Salipiger sp. CCB-MM3: one gene and its partners. The main gene of each other region encodes a partner of the protein of the gene in region 3 in a complex. Links are inferred from orthologs where the notes say so. Each region holds a gene or a part of one and is shown on either strand. Other genes may lie near its edges.

Region 1 (2,938 bases), 640 kb from region 3 along the record:
GGGATCGGGCGGGCGACGCTTTTGCTTTCCTGACCATCCGTGAAGCGGGCAAGCCCGATCCGGCCTTTCGCGGCTGGATGATCGCCTCGTCGCCTGCGCTCAATCCGATGGATCACCAGCGTTACGACGTCTGGGTGCTGCGCTGCACCACCTCCTGACCTGACGCGGCCAGTGGTGTTCCGGCTAGATCGGGCGCTACCTCCAAGGCCATGGCAAGCTGCGCCCGGTACTGGTGCCGCGGGATTTCCACCGCGCCCAGAGAGGCGAGATGCGTGGTCAGGAACTGCGTGTCGAAAAGCGTGAAGCCCGCACGGCGCAACAGGTCAATGAGCCACGCCAGCGCGATCTTGGAGCCATCCCGGCGCCGCGAGAACATCGACTCGCCGCAGAAGGCGCCGCCGATCTCGAGCCCGTAGACCCCGCCCACAAGTTCCCCCTCCATCCAGACCTCGATCGAATGCGCGATGCCGCGGCGGTGCAGCTCGGTGAACAGCGCGCGGATTTCCGAGTTGATCCACGTCTCGCGCCGGTCGGCGCAGGCGTCGATCACCCCCTCGAAATCGCGGTCGAAGGTGACCTCGTAGTCATCCTTGCGCAAACGCCGCGCAAGGCTGCGCGAGATGCGGAAGCCTTTCATCGGGATCACGCCCCGCTGGCGCGGATCGACCCAGAAAATCTCGGGGTCGTCGCGATGCTCGGCCATGGGGAAGATGCCTGCGCGATAGGCCTGCATCAGGATCTCGGGTGTCAGAGTCATGCGGCCCCTCCCCAAAGCTGGGAAGGGGCCGCAAAATGGTGTGCGTCCGCTCTTCTCACGTGCGGGTCAGGCGTCGGCCAGCTTGCTGGCCAGCCACTTCTCGAGCCAGTGGATCGAGTAGTTGCCGGTGAGGATATCCTCTTCCTGCAGCAGCGCTGAGAACAGCGGCAACGTGGTGTCCACGCCATCGACGATCAGCTCGCCAAGCGCCCGGTCAAGGCGCGACAGTGCCTCTTTGCGGTCGCGGCCATGCACGATCAGCTTGCCGATGAGGCTGTCGTAATAGGGCGGGATCGAGTAGCCCTGATAGAGCGCGCTGTCCATGCGCACGCCCAGACCGCCCGGCGCGTGATACTGGGTGATCTTGCCGGGGCAGGGCGCGAAGGTGGGCAGACGCTCGGCGTTGATCCGCACCTCGATGGCGTGGCCGTTGATCTCGAGCTCTTCTTGCGTGAACGACAGGTCCATGCCGGAGGCGACGCGGATTTGCTCGCGCACGAGGTCGACACCAAAGATCGCCTCGGTTACCGGGTGCTCCACCTGAAGTCGGGTGTTCATCTCGATGAAGTAGAATTCGCCATCTTCGTAGAGGAACTCGATGGTGCCCGCGCCGGTGTAGTTGATCTTGGCCACGGCATCCGCGCAGACCTTGCCGATGCGCGCGCGCTCTTCGGGGGTGATGCAGGGGCCGGGCGCCTCTTCAAAGACCTTCTGGTGGCGGCGCTGCAGCGAGCAGTCGCGCTCGCCGAGGTGAACCGCCTTGCCCTTGCCGTCGCCAAAGACCTGAATCTCGATGTGGCGCGGCTTCTGCAGGTACTTCTCGATATAGACCTCGTCGTTGCCGAAGGCGGCTTTGCCCTCTGCACGCGCGGTCTGGAAGGCGCGCTCCATCTCAGCCTCGTTGAGCGCGACCTTCATGCCGCGCCCGCCGCCGCCGGCGGTGGCCTTGATGATCACCGGATAGCCGATGTCGCGGCCCACCTGCTTGGCGGTCTCGAGATCGGGGACGCCGCCGTCCGAGCCGGGCACGCAGGGCACGCCGAGCGCCTTCATCGTGTCCTTGGCGGTGATCTTGTCGCCCATCACCCGGATGTGCTCGGCGGTGGGGCCGATGAAGGTGAGGTCATGATCCTCGACCATCTGCACGAAGCGGGCGTTTTCCGACAGGAAGCCGTAGCCGGGGTGGATCGCCTGCGCGCCGGTCACTTCGCAGGCCGAGATGATCGCGGGCGGCGACAGGTAGCTGTCGGTCGAGGAGGCAGGGCCGATGCAGATGGTTTCATCGGCCATGCGCACGTGCATGGCGTCGGAATCCGCGGTCGAGTGCACAGCCACAGAGGCGATGCCCATCTCGCGGCAGGCGCGGATCACGCGGAGCGCGATCTCGCCACGGTTGGCGATGAGAATTTTATCGAACATGGCAGCCTCTTACTCGAGGATGACCAGCGGGGCGCCGTATTCGACCGGGGCGCCGTCCTCGACGAGGATGCGCTTGACGGTGCCCGCGCGCGGAGCGGGGATGTGGTTCATGGTCTTCATCGCTTCGACGATGATCAGCGTGTCGCCCTCTTTGACCTGTGTTCCGACCGAGATGAAGGCCGGCGCGCCGGGCTCGGGCTGCATGTAGACGGTGCCGACCATCGGCGAGGTGACGGCGCCGGGATGCGCGGCCGGATCCTCGGGCGCGGCCTCGGCAGCGGCGGGGGCGGCTGCGGCGGCCGGTGCGGCCGCGGGAGCTGCGGCGGGAACGGCGACCGGGGCGGCCACCGGCGCCTGCGGCAGGGCGCGGCTGACGCGGACGTTCAGGCTGTCCTCTTCGCCATATTCACGCTTGACCTGCAGTTCGGTCAGATCGTTTTCGCGCAGAAGCTCTGCCAGGGCCTTGATGAAGGCCACGTCCGCTTCATGGTTATCTTTGCTCATGCGGTCCTCGCCGGTGTTATGCTGGTCCCGGTCTCTGCGGGGCCTGATGATTTCGCGCTTATAGGCCATGCTTTGGCGCATGAAAAGCGAGGCGAGGCGGGAAAACCGGCCATGACGGCCGGCAAATGACGGGTTCGCGATCTTCGCTGCGGTGCGTGAGCTGAGCCGACGCTCAACCTCTGGCGTCGCGACTAAGCCATACTCTCGGCTGGCGTGTGGGGTGCAGTGCCGTGCGAATCAGCGCCGTAGCCGGTGGTC
Region 2 (2,768 bases), 640 kb from region 3 along the record:
TGTCCACGCCATCGACGATCAGCTCGCCAAGCGCCCGGTCAAGGCGCGACAGTGCCTCTTTGCGGTCGCGGCCATGCACGATCAGCTTGCCGATGAGGCTGTCGTAATAGGGCGGGATCGAGTAGCCCTGATAGAGCGCGCTGTCCATGCGCACGCCCAGACCGCCCGGCGCGTGATACTGGGTGATCTTGCCGGGGCAGGGCGCGAAGGTGGGCAGACGCTCGGCGTTGATCCGCACCTCGATGGCGTGGCCGTTGATCTCGAGCTCTTCTTGCGTGAACGACAGGTCCATGCCGGAGGCGACGCGGATTTGCTCGCGCACGAGGTCGACACCAAAGATCGCCTCGGTTACCGGGTGCTCCACCTGAAGTCGGGTGTTCATCTCGATGAAGTAGAATTCGCCATCTTCGTAGAGGAACTCGATGGTGCCCGCGCCGGTGTAGTTGATCTTGGCCACGGCATCCGCGCAGACCTTGCCGATGCGCGCGCGCTCTTCGGGGGTGATGCAGGGGCCGGGCGCCTCTTCAAAGACCTTCTGGTGGCGGCGCTGCAGCGAGCAGTCGCGCTCGCCGAGGTGAACCGCCTTGCCCTTGCCGTCGCCAAAGACCTGAATCTCGATGTGGCGCGGCTTCTGCAGGTACTTCTCGATATAGACCTCGTCGTTGCCGAAGGCGGCTTTGCCCTCTGCACGCGCGGTCTGGAAGGCGCGCTCCATCTCAGCCTCGTTGAGCGCGACCTTCATGCCGCGCCCGCCGCCGCCGGCGGTGGCCTTGATGATCACCGGATAGCCGATGTCGCGGCCCACCTGCTTGGCGGTCTCGAGATCGGGGACGCCGCCGTCCGAGCCGGGCACGCAGGGCACGCCGAGCGCCTTCATCGTGTCCTTGGCGGTGATCTTGTCGCCCATCACCCGGATGTGCTCGGCGGTGGGGCCGATGAAGGTGAGGTCATGATCCTCGACCATCTGCACGAAGCGGGCGTTTTCCGACAGGAAGCCGTAGCCGGGGTGGATCGCCTGCGCGCCGGTCACTTCGCAGGCCGAGATGATCGCGGGCGGCGACAGGTAGCTGTCGGTCGAGGAGGCAGGGCCGATGCAGATGGTTTCATCGGCCATGCGCACGTGCATGGCGTCGGAATCCGCGGTCGAGTGCACAGCCACAGAGGCGATGCCCATCTCGCGGCAGGCGCGGATCACGCGGAGCGCGATCTCGCCACGGTTGGCGATGAGAATTTTATCGAACATGGCAGCCTCTTACTCGAGGATGACCAGCGGGGCGCCGTATTCGACCGGGGCGCCGTCCTCGACGAGGATGCGCTTGACGGTGCCCGCGCGCGGAGCGGGGATGTGGTTCATGGTCTTCATCGCTTCGACGATGATCAGCGTGTCGCCCTCTTTGACCTGTGTTCCGACCGAGATGAAGGCCGGCGCGCCGGGCTCGGGCTGCATGTAGACGGTGCCGACCATCGGCGAGGTGACGGCGCCGGGATGCGCGGCCGGATCCTCGGGCGCGGCCTCGGCAGCGGCGGGGGCGGCTGCGGCGGCCGGTGCGGCCGCGGGAGCTGCGGCGGGAACGGCGACCGGGGCGGCCACCGGCGCCTGCGGCAGGGCGCGGCTGACGCGGACGTTCAGGCTGTCCTCTTCGCCATATTCACGCTTGACCTGCAGTTCGGTCAGATCGTTTTCGCGCAGAAGCTCTGCCAGGGCCTTGATGAAGGCCACGTCCGCTTCATGGTTATCTTTGCTCATGCGGTCCTCGCCGGTGTTATGCTGGTCCCGGTCTCTGCGGGGCCTGATGATTTCGCGCTTATAGGCCATGCTTTGGCGCATGAAAAGCGAGGCGAGGCGGGAAAACCGGCCATGACGGCCGGCAAATGACGGGTTCGCGATCTTCGCTGCGGTGCGTGAGCTGAGCCGACGCTCAACCTCTGGCGTCGCGACTAAGCCATACTCTCGGCTGGCGTGTGGGGTGCAGTGCCGTGCGAATCAGCGCCGTAGCCGGTGGTCGGCCCGGCGGTGCCGTTTGTTCCCTCGGACCCCGAGGGGCTGGGACGGGCAGGCGCGGATCGCTCGGCGGTTTTGTCGGGCACAGCGGGCAGACGTTCGGGCCGCGGCGGGGCTTTGGCTACGGTGCTCTCGTGCGTGGCGGGTGCGGTAAACGAGGGCGGCTCGGAGATCGCCGATGCGCCGCGCCCCGGTTCGCCTGAAGGGATCGAAGGCTCTTGCGCCCCTGCACCCCCGCGAGGGTTTGAGCCCGCCGCGAACTTCGGCTGCGGCAGGTCGGGCCGCACCTCGGTTTCTGCGTCGGTCTCTCGCTGAGTGGCGCCCTTGGACGCCTTCGCGCTGCGCTCCGGTTCCGCAGGCTCTCGGCTTACGGTCCCCTCTGCGAGCGCCTTGCCGTGCAATTCCTTCAGCAGCGCCTCGGCCTGTTCCTCGAGCAGGGCCGTAATGCGCAGTTGCATGATCGAGGGCGGCGCGACATGGCTGGAGGGATCGGGCATTCCCGTCAGGCTGCGCCAGAAGCTGGCGGGCGGCTGGCCGTCGGCGCCATATTCGCCGCCCTGATCCGTGTCGGTGGTCGATTGCTCTTTGACCGGTTGCACCTTGGTCTCCTCGGCCGTTCTGACCGGGGCGCCGGGCAAGCCGAGGGGATGCCCGGTGGCCAGAGGTGCCACCACTTGGGGAACACCGGTGAACTGCATCGAAATGCTCCGTCTGCTGTCGGTCCCCACGGCCCTAGATTAGCACAGCGCAGGGCGCACGGCAGCAG
Region 3 (7,774 bases):
CCGCCGCATCGGTTACGTGTTTCAGGAAGGGCGGCTGTTTCCGCATCTCACGGTGCGGCAGAACCTGCGCTACGGCCAGTGGTTCGCGCCGCGGGGCGCCTCCCCGGCCAGCTTCGACACCGTGGTCGAGATGCTAGGCATCGGGCCGCTGCTGTCGCGCCGCCCCGGCGCGCTCTCGGGCGGTGAGAAGCAGCGCGTCGCGATCGGACGCGCCCTGCTGTCAGCGCCGCGCATGATCCTTGCCGACGAGCCGCTGGCCTCGCTCGACGAGGCCCGCAAATCCGAGATCCTGCCCTATTTCGAGCGGCTGCGCGACGCCGCGTCGGTGCCCATCCTTTTCGTCAGCCATTCCGCCGCCGAAGTCGCACGGCTCGCCACCACCGTCGTGGCGCTGGAAAAGGGCCGGGTGACGCGGCAGGGCCCCGCCGCCGAGGTGCTGGGCGATCCGGCGGTCACCCCGCTCGGCGCGCGGGCCGCTGGCGCGCTGCTCACCGCCCATGTGGCCTGTCACCACGAGGACGGGCTGACCGAACTGCGCGCGGGCGACACGCCGCTGCTGATCCCGCGCCTTGGTGCCGCGCCGGGCACGCGGGTGCGGGTGCGCATCGCGGCGCATGAGGTGATCCTGTCCCGACAGCGCCCAGAGGGCCTTTCGGCGCTCAATATCGTCAGCGGCCGGGTGCATGAGATCCGTTCGGGCGACGGGCCGGGCATGATGGTCTCGCTCGACACCGGCGCCGGACGCATCCTTGCCCGGATCACCCGCCGCTCTGCCGAAGCGCTCGGTCTGGCGCCGGGTGTACCCTGCCACGCGGTGATGAAAAGCGTCGCCGTCGCGCCCGAAGACATCGGCGGTCCGGCGCGAAAGCGAACGCCATTGTCGTAATCCATCCCTCGGGTTAGCATTCACCTGTGTAAAAGGTGATTTTGTAATGATGGATTTCCGGGAGGAGTTCTCCCCGGCCCCCGCGTGCGATCTTTCACCCGCGCATGAGTTGGTCCGGGCCCTGCGGGATGCGATCTCGCGAAATCGGTTCAGCCCCGGTTTGCGGCTGAACCTGACCGAGCTTGCCGAGACCACCAGTTTTTCACGTGAATCAATCGAAGCCGCGGCGCTGCTGCTAGAGGACGAAGGGCTTGTAGCCCGCCTTACGGCGACCGACGTCAAAGTGCGGGCGATTTCGGAAATCCACGCACGCAACGCCCATTTCCTGCGCGAGCAGACCGAGGTCGCGATCCTGCGCCGGGTCGCCGAGATCGCCGACACGGCGCTGCTGACCGACCTGCGCGAGCAGATCATGCGGCAGAAGCTGGTCAGTGCCCGCGGGCCGCAGGACCTGCTGCGCCTCGACGACCGGTTTCACCTGACGCTGTGCGAGGCCGCTGGCTATGGCAGTCTCTGGCCGCAACTGGAGCGCTGGAAGCGCTGCACAGATCGGGTGCATTTCACCATGGGCACCTATGATTCCTCTCCCGAGGCCGCGATCGAACAGCATGCCGCCATCGTCGATTGCCTCGCCATGCGGGACGGCGACGGCGCGGCGGCGGCGATGCGCTACCATCTGCAGCAGGCGAAGCGGCTCTTGGCGGAGTTTCTGCACGACGAGACCAAGCGGCCTGACCCCACTTAAGCCGCACTTACCTAGCCCTGTGGCGTCATCCCCGGGCGCGCCTTGAAACGCTTCAGCCCAAGCGCGCGCTCGCGCAGGATGATGGCGATGCCCGAGGCGATCACCACCGCCGAGCCAAGCAGCATCAGCGGCGTCGGCATCTCGCCAAAGACCACGTACCCGATGAGAATGGCAAAGAGGATCGACGCATAGTCGAACGGCGCCAGAAGCGCCGCCTCGGCGCCCTTATAGGCCGAGGTCAGGCAGATCTGCGCCACCCCGCCCAACAGCCCCGCGCCGATCAGCATGGCCGCCTCGGTCGGGCTTGGCATCACCCAGCCAAACGGCAGGGTCAGCAGCGACAGCCCCGTCGCGGTCAGCGAGAAATAGAACACGATGGCCGAGGTCTGTTCGCTCTGCACCATGCGGCGGATGTGGATCTGCACCAGCGCCCGCAGCACCGCCGCGGTCATCACAAAGCCGATCCCCCAAAGCACCGCCGGGCTCACCTCAGAGACGGTCAGCAGCGGCGCCATGACGATGGTCACGCCCAGCAAGCCGATAAGAACCGCCGAGGTGCGGAAAAGCCGGATCTTCTCGCCCAGAAGCAGCGCCGCGAAAAGCACGGTGAGCGGCGATGCGGCATAGCCGAGCGCAGTCACTTCGGGCAGCGGCAACAGCCCCAGCGCGGCGAAGGTACAGCCCATGGCGCCGACGCCGACAATGCCGCGCAGGAAATGCGCCATTGGGCTCGCGACCCGCAGCCCCGAGCCAAGATCTCCGCGCCACATCAGCCAGCCGAGGATCACCGGAATGGCGAAGAACGAGCGGAAGAACACCGCTTCGCCCGTGGGCACCTGCTCCGAGGCGGCCTTGATAAGTGCGGACATGATGACAAAGAGCACCACGGAGGTGAGTTTCAGCGCAATGCCGCGCAAGGGGGACATGAAGGACTCCGCGGCGACGCGCCGAAAGAATAAAATCCTGCGCAGACTGGCCACTGGCGCCCGGAAGGTCAACCTGCGGACGGGCCCGCAGACCCGTTTAGTACGGTCTTATCCACCGGTCTCGAGGCAATGGCGCCGGAACGCCCGCTTGAGCATGTCGAGTTCTGCCCGCAACAGCGACATCTCGGCCCGGAAGTCGCTGCCCAGAGCCTCGCCGGCGATCAGCGTGAAACTGTCGAGCATCTGGTCCGAGCCTGTTTCGCGGATCATGAAGGTCTGCACCCCGTCGCCCACCGCTTCGACCGGCACCGGCACATCCAGCGCCCATTGTCCGGGCGCGCCCATGGCGGCCAGCGTCACACCGCGCACCGCCGCCCCTTCGAGAGTGACCGAAATCTCGGGCTGGCCGTCCGCCGGACCGCTCAGCAGCCCCTGCCATATCCCCTCGCGAAAGCGCGTCTTGGTCAGCGTGTAGTCACTCATCTGCATCCCCGGCTCATAGTTCCGCCCGCGGGCGTCGGCTGAAGGTGAGGTCCCGCAGGATCACCTCGTTCATCTCCGGCCCTTCGAAGATCAGGTCAAGCCACATGGCATCGACCCGCTTCTCGTTCAGCCGCGTATAGGCAAGGTCGAACTCGACGTTGATCTCTTCGGCGTTCAGCGGCAGTTCCCGCACGACCTGCTCGGTGTTCGGCCCGTGACGGATGTTCAGCCGTGCAAAAAGCTCCAGCGGCTTTTCCATCTCGGCGATGGTCTCAACCCGGAGCAGATGCCGCCGGGTGAGCCCCTCGCAGGCCTCTTGCGGCAGGGTCACCGCCAGCGACAGATATGAGCCACGAAAGCGGAACACGTCGAGCCGCAGCCCGTAGGGCGCAAGATCGGATTCGCGCAGGTTGCGGATCTGGCGCAGCGTGATCTCTGAACGCGGACAATCGTGAAACAGCGTCGCCTCTTCGCCAAGCGGTGCCTTGCCGGGCACCGAGGCGATGCCGGGCTGCGGCAGCGGGCCGCGCCAAAGCTCGGGCCGCCATGCCCAGTCGGCATCCGCCGGGCGCGGAAAGCTCTGATTGCCGATCAGCGGCAGCGCCAGCCGTTCCTCGGCCACGTAAAGCAGCCTGTCGAGTTGCTGGCGCAGGCGGCGGGCCGCGCCGCGCAGGTTGCGCAATTCGGAAAGCGGCGTGTCCGGCGCGGCGGCGGCGGCCCGTGTCCAGCGGCGCAGAACGATCGCCTGCAGCGCGCGGCGCGCCAAGCGGCTGCTGGTCTTCTCGCTCATCTGCCCTGTCCCATAGCGTCGCGTCTCCTTGGCCCCGGTGCCGGGGCAACTGCCCGCGTTGTTATGGCAAATCCCGAAGATCGAATAAACGGGGGCGCTGCGCGTGACCGGCTCAGCGTTGCGCGGTCGCCTCGGGGCTGAGCGCGGCGATCCGGGCGCGCACGGCCCGCAACATCCCCGCGCCGTCCGAACCAGCCAAGGCGCTGCCCTTCGGCGCATAAAGCGCGAGGATCACCAGGCGACCGTTCTGATGGAAAGCCCCGCGCCAGTAACGCGGATCACCCGCGTCGAGCATCCGGTTGCCGCCTGCCGCAAGATGCACCAGCGACAGACCGTCCCGCACGCCGCCACCAGAAATCTCTGACTGGCCCGCCTCGGCGGCCATGACCTCGGGCGATGGCAGGCGGCGCCCGGCGCCCGCCGGGCCGATGGTCACCGTCAGCATCATCGGCTCGACCACCGCGCCTTCGCCGCCGCTCAGGATCTGGCACGAGGCAAGCAGCGCAAAGCCCTGCCCTGCCCGCCGCTCGAGCGTGACCGGGTCGATGCAATAGCCTTCGGGCCCCGCAACAACGATGGCGCCGCCCTCGAACTGCGCCTGCCGGAGCGGCGTCGGCGGGGTGCCGAGCTGCCCTTCGCAGGCAGCCAGAAGACCCGCCGCCAATATCAGCACAGAGGATCGCCAGCGCCGGGCGCGGGGTTTTGCGGGGCTCAAAATCATCCCCTTGGGTTAGCGAAGCCCCTGCGAGTGCACAAGAATGAAAGCCCGGAGTTCACCTTCACGTCACGCGCCCGGGAATTGACAGAATCCGCCGCGCGCTGGAAACTTGGCAAAAATCGGACAACCAAAGTGTTTCGCTCGACCATTTTTCCAATCAGAGCCGCGATATTGGGCTCGCTCACCGACAATGACGCGCCGCGGCATAGATCGCGGCACGGGTCACAGCGATGAGCTATCGCCCCTTCGTCATGCTGACCGCTACCGCCCGCCGCCCCGAGCTTTGGCGTCTTGCCCTTGGGATTTGCGTCGCGATCGCGGTGAGCTTTGTGCTGGGCCAGATGCTCTTTGCCATCGTCACGCTTTTCCTGCCGCCGGGCAGCGACAGCGCGCTGGCCGATGCGATCCGCCGCGCCGATGCGCCAGCGGGAATGCTTTTGCTGCTGGCCTCGATGGTCACCATGGGCGTCGGGGCAATCGCCGCGGCGCGGGCGCTGCACGGGCGCAGCGCGATCACTCTTATCGGCCCGCCGCCCGTGGCGCTTCATCAGTTCATCCGTGTCGGGCTGGCGGCGGGCGCGGCGGCGCTGGTCGCGGCGGCGGTCACCATCTGGGCACAGAGCACGCCATTGAACCCGGGGCTCGCGCCGCTGCGCTGGCTGGCGCTGCTGCCGCTGACGCTTCCGGCGATCCTGTTGCAGACCGCCAGCGAGGAATTGTTCTTTCGCGGCTACCTGCAAACCCAGCTTGCCGCGCGGCTGCCGCAGCCTTGGGTCTGGCTCTGCCTACCTTCGGCGCTTTTCGCGCTGGGGCACTACGCGCCCGGAACCTATGGCAGCGCGGCGATCTATGTGGCGCTCTGGGCCTTTCTCTTTGGCCTTGCCGCCGCCGATCTGACGGCGCGCTCGGGCACGCTGGGTCCGGCGATGGCGCTGCATTTTGCCAACAATCTTGTGGCACTGGCGCTGGTTGCGCCCGAAGGGCAGATGTCGGGCCTTGCGCTGATGCGCTGGCCGTTTGCGCTGGATGACACCGCGATGCTGATGCGGATGCTGCCGCTTGATCTGATCACCCTGCTGATCACCTGGCTTGCGGCGCGGTTGGCGCTGCGCCGCTGAAGCCCCGGCTCCCCCCGACCAGCGTGGAAAGCAGGCCGTGATTGCATTTCCCTTGCCGCTTGCTTAAGTCAGCGCCAACCCAAAGCCCCTGACGCCGCAGGGCACGCTCGGAAAACAAGGGCAGCACCGCAATGAACTGGATCACCAACTACGTCCGTCCCCGGATCAACTCGATCTTCTCGCGCCGCGAGGTCCCCGACAATCTGTGGACCAAATGCGATTCCTGCGGGACGATGCTGTTTCACCGCGAGGTGACGGACAATCTCGGCGTCTGCACCAACTGCAGCCACCACATGAACATCACCCCGCGCGCGCGCTTCGACGCGCTGTTCGATGGCGGTGTGTTCAACGAGGTCGCCGTGCCCGAGCCGATCGCCGATCCGCTGCAGTTCCGTGATCAGAAGAAATACCCCGACCGGATGAAGGCCGCACAGCGCTCGACCGGCGAGAAGGACGCGATGCTTGTCGCCTCCGGCGAGATCAACCGTACCCCGGTGGTGGCCTGCGCGCAGGACTTCACTTTCATGGGCGGCTCCATGGGCATGTATGTCGGCAACGCCATCGTCGCCGCAGCCGAGGAAGCGGTGAAGCTCAAGCGCCCGCTGATCCTGTTCTCTGCCGCCGGTGGCGCGCGGATGCAGGAAGGCATCCTGTCGCTGATGCAGATGCCGCGCTCGACCGTGGCGATCCAGATGCTGCGCGAGGCGGGCCTGCCTTATATCGTCGTGCTGACCCATCCGACCACAGGCGGCGTCACCGCCTCTTACGCGATGCTGGGCGACGTGCAGATCTCCGAGCCGGGCGCATTGATCTGCTTCGCCGGTCCGCGGGTGATCGAGCAGACCATCCGTGAAAAGCTGCCCGAGGGCTTCCAGCGCGCCGAGTACCTGCTCGAGCACGGCATGCTCGACCGGGTGACCGACCGCCGCGAACTGCGCGGCGAGCTGACCACCATCCTGCGCATGCTGATGGGCATGCCGCCCGCCGTCGCGGGTGATCTGCCCTCGCCCGCTGCCGACGCGCCTGCCGAAGCCGCGCCCAAGGCAGAGGCCAAAGCTGACAAGAAGAAGAAATCCGCCAAGTGACCAGCGTGAGCAGCGCCGCCAGTTCCGACGCCATCCTCGACCGGATGATGTCGCTGCATCCCAAGATCATCGACCTCACGCTCGACCGCGTCTGGCGGCTGCTCGAGGCGCTGGACCATCCCGAGCGCGCCCTGCCTCCGGTGATCCACCTTGCCGGAACCAACGGCAAGGGCTCCACGCAGGCGATGATCCGCGCCGGGCTGGAGGCGCAGGGCAAGCGCGTGCACGCCTATGTCTCGCCGCATCTCGTGCGGTTCCACGAGCGTATCCGGCTGGCGGGTGAGTTGATCTCCGAAGACGCGCTGAGCGCCGTGCTCGACGAATGCTGGGAGAAGAACCAGCGCGCGCAGATCACCTATTTCGAGATCACCACTTGCGCCGCGCTGCTGGCATTCGCCCGCACGCCCGCGGATTACACGCTGCTGGAGACCGGCCTTGGCGGGCGGCTCGACGCCACCAATGTGGTGGAAAAGCCCGCGCTGACGATCCTCACGCCGATCTCGCTCGACCACCAGCAGTACCTCGGCGAGACCCTTGCCGAGATCGCCGGTGAGAAAGCCGGTATCCTCAAGCGCGGCGTGCCCTGCGTCGTCGGCCCGCAGCCCGAGGAAGCGATGGAGGTGATCGAGGCCCGCGCCGCAAAGCTCGGCGTGCCGCTGCTGGCGCACGGCCAGCACTGGCATGTGACCGAGGAACGCGGGCGGCTGGTCTATCAGGACGAGACCGGTCTTCTGGACCTGCCGCTGCCGAACCTGCCCGGACGCCATCAGCTGGCCAACGCCGGCGCGGCGCTGGCGGCACTGCGCCACCTCGGGTTCGGCGAAGAGGCCTGCGAGGCCGCCGTCACCTCGGCGGATTGGCCCGCGCGAATGCAGCGCCTCACCCATGGCCCGCTGCTGAAAGCGGCACCACTGGCCGAGCTCTGGCTCGACGGCGGGCACAACCCGGCGGCTGGCGAGGCTCTGGCCGAGCACCTGACGCGGATGCCGCGGCGGCCCACGCATCTGATCTGCGGCATGCTGA

Evidence for each region.
Region 1: the proteins of accD (region 3) and accC are in contact, whole or in part, in a solved structure (PDB 8UXZ), measured with the Escherichia coli proteins. The link is inferred for Salipiger sp. CCB-MM3 from one-to-one orthologs.
Region 2: the proteins of accD (region 3) and accB are in contact, whole or in part, in a solved structure (PDB 8UXZ), measured with the Escherichia coli proteins. The link is inferred for Salipiger sp. CCB-MM3 from one-to-one orthologs.

What each region holds. Positions count from the first base shown.
Region 1 is NZ_CP014595.1:783,144-786,081, reverse strand. It holds accC (acetyl-CoA carboxylase biotin carboxylase subunit), read right to left. Parts: upstream 2,177-2,938; coding sequence 824-2,176; downstream 1-823. Other genes in the region: AYJ57_RS03785 (hypothetical protein), read right to left, coding at 2,872-2,938; accB (acetyl-CoA carboxylase biotin carboxyl carrier protein), read right to left, coding at 2,186-2,680; aat (leucyl/phenylalanyl-tRNA--protein transferase), read right to left, coding at 122-757; AYJ57_RS03805 (DUF2155 domain-containing protein), read left to right, coding at 1-158. UniProt on the Escherichia coli protein: This protein is a component of the acetyl coenzyme A carboxylase complex; first, biotin carboxylase catalyzes the carboxylation of the carrier protein and then the transcarboxylase transfers the carboxyl group to form malonyl-CoA.
Region 2 is NZ_CP014595.1:782,381-785,148, reverse strand. It holds accB (acetyl-CoA carboxylase biotin carboxyl carrier protein), read right to left. Parts: upstream 1,748-2,768; coding sequence 1,253-1,747; downstream 1-1,252. Other genes in the region: AYJ57_RS03785 (hypothetical protein), read right to left, coding at 1,939-2,601; accC (acetyl-CoA carboxylase biotin carboxylase subunit), read right to left, coding at 1-1,243. UniProt on the Escherichia coli protein: This protein is a component of the acetyl coenzyme A carboxylase complex; first, biotin carboxylase catalyzes the carboxylation of the carrier protein and then the transcarboxylase transfers the carboxyl group to form malonyl-CoA.
Region 3 is NZ_CP014595.1:1,413,395-1,421,168, forward strand. Bases 5,022-7,774 are described here. They hold accD (acetyl-CoA carboxylase, carboxyltransferase subunit beta), read left to right. Parts: upstream 5,022-5,797; coding sequence 5,798-6,751; downstream 6,752-7,774. Other genes in these bases: AYJ57_RS06940 (CPBP family intramembrane glutamic endopeptidase), read left to right, coding at 5,022-5,666; AYJ57_RS06950 (bifunctional folylpolyglutamate synthase/dihydrofolate synthase), read left to right, coding at 6,796-7,774. In the rest of the region: modC (molybdenum ABC transporter ATP-binding protein), read left to right, coding at 1-886; AYJ57_RS06915 (GntR family transcriptional regulator), read left to right, coding at 933-1,631; AYJ57_RS06920 (DMT family transporter), read right to left, coding at 1,643-2,557; AYJ57_RS06925 (hypothetical protein), read right to left, coding at 2,666-3,040; AYJ57_RS06930 (DUF6478 family protein), read right to left, coding at 3,054-3,830; AYJ57_RS06935 (dihydroxy-acid dehydratase), read right to left, coding at 3,943-4,503; more of AYJ57_RS06940, read left to right, coding at 4,779-5,021.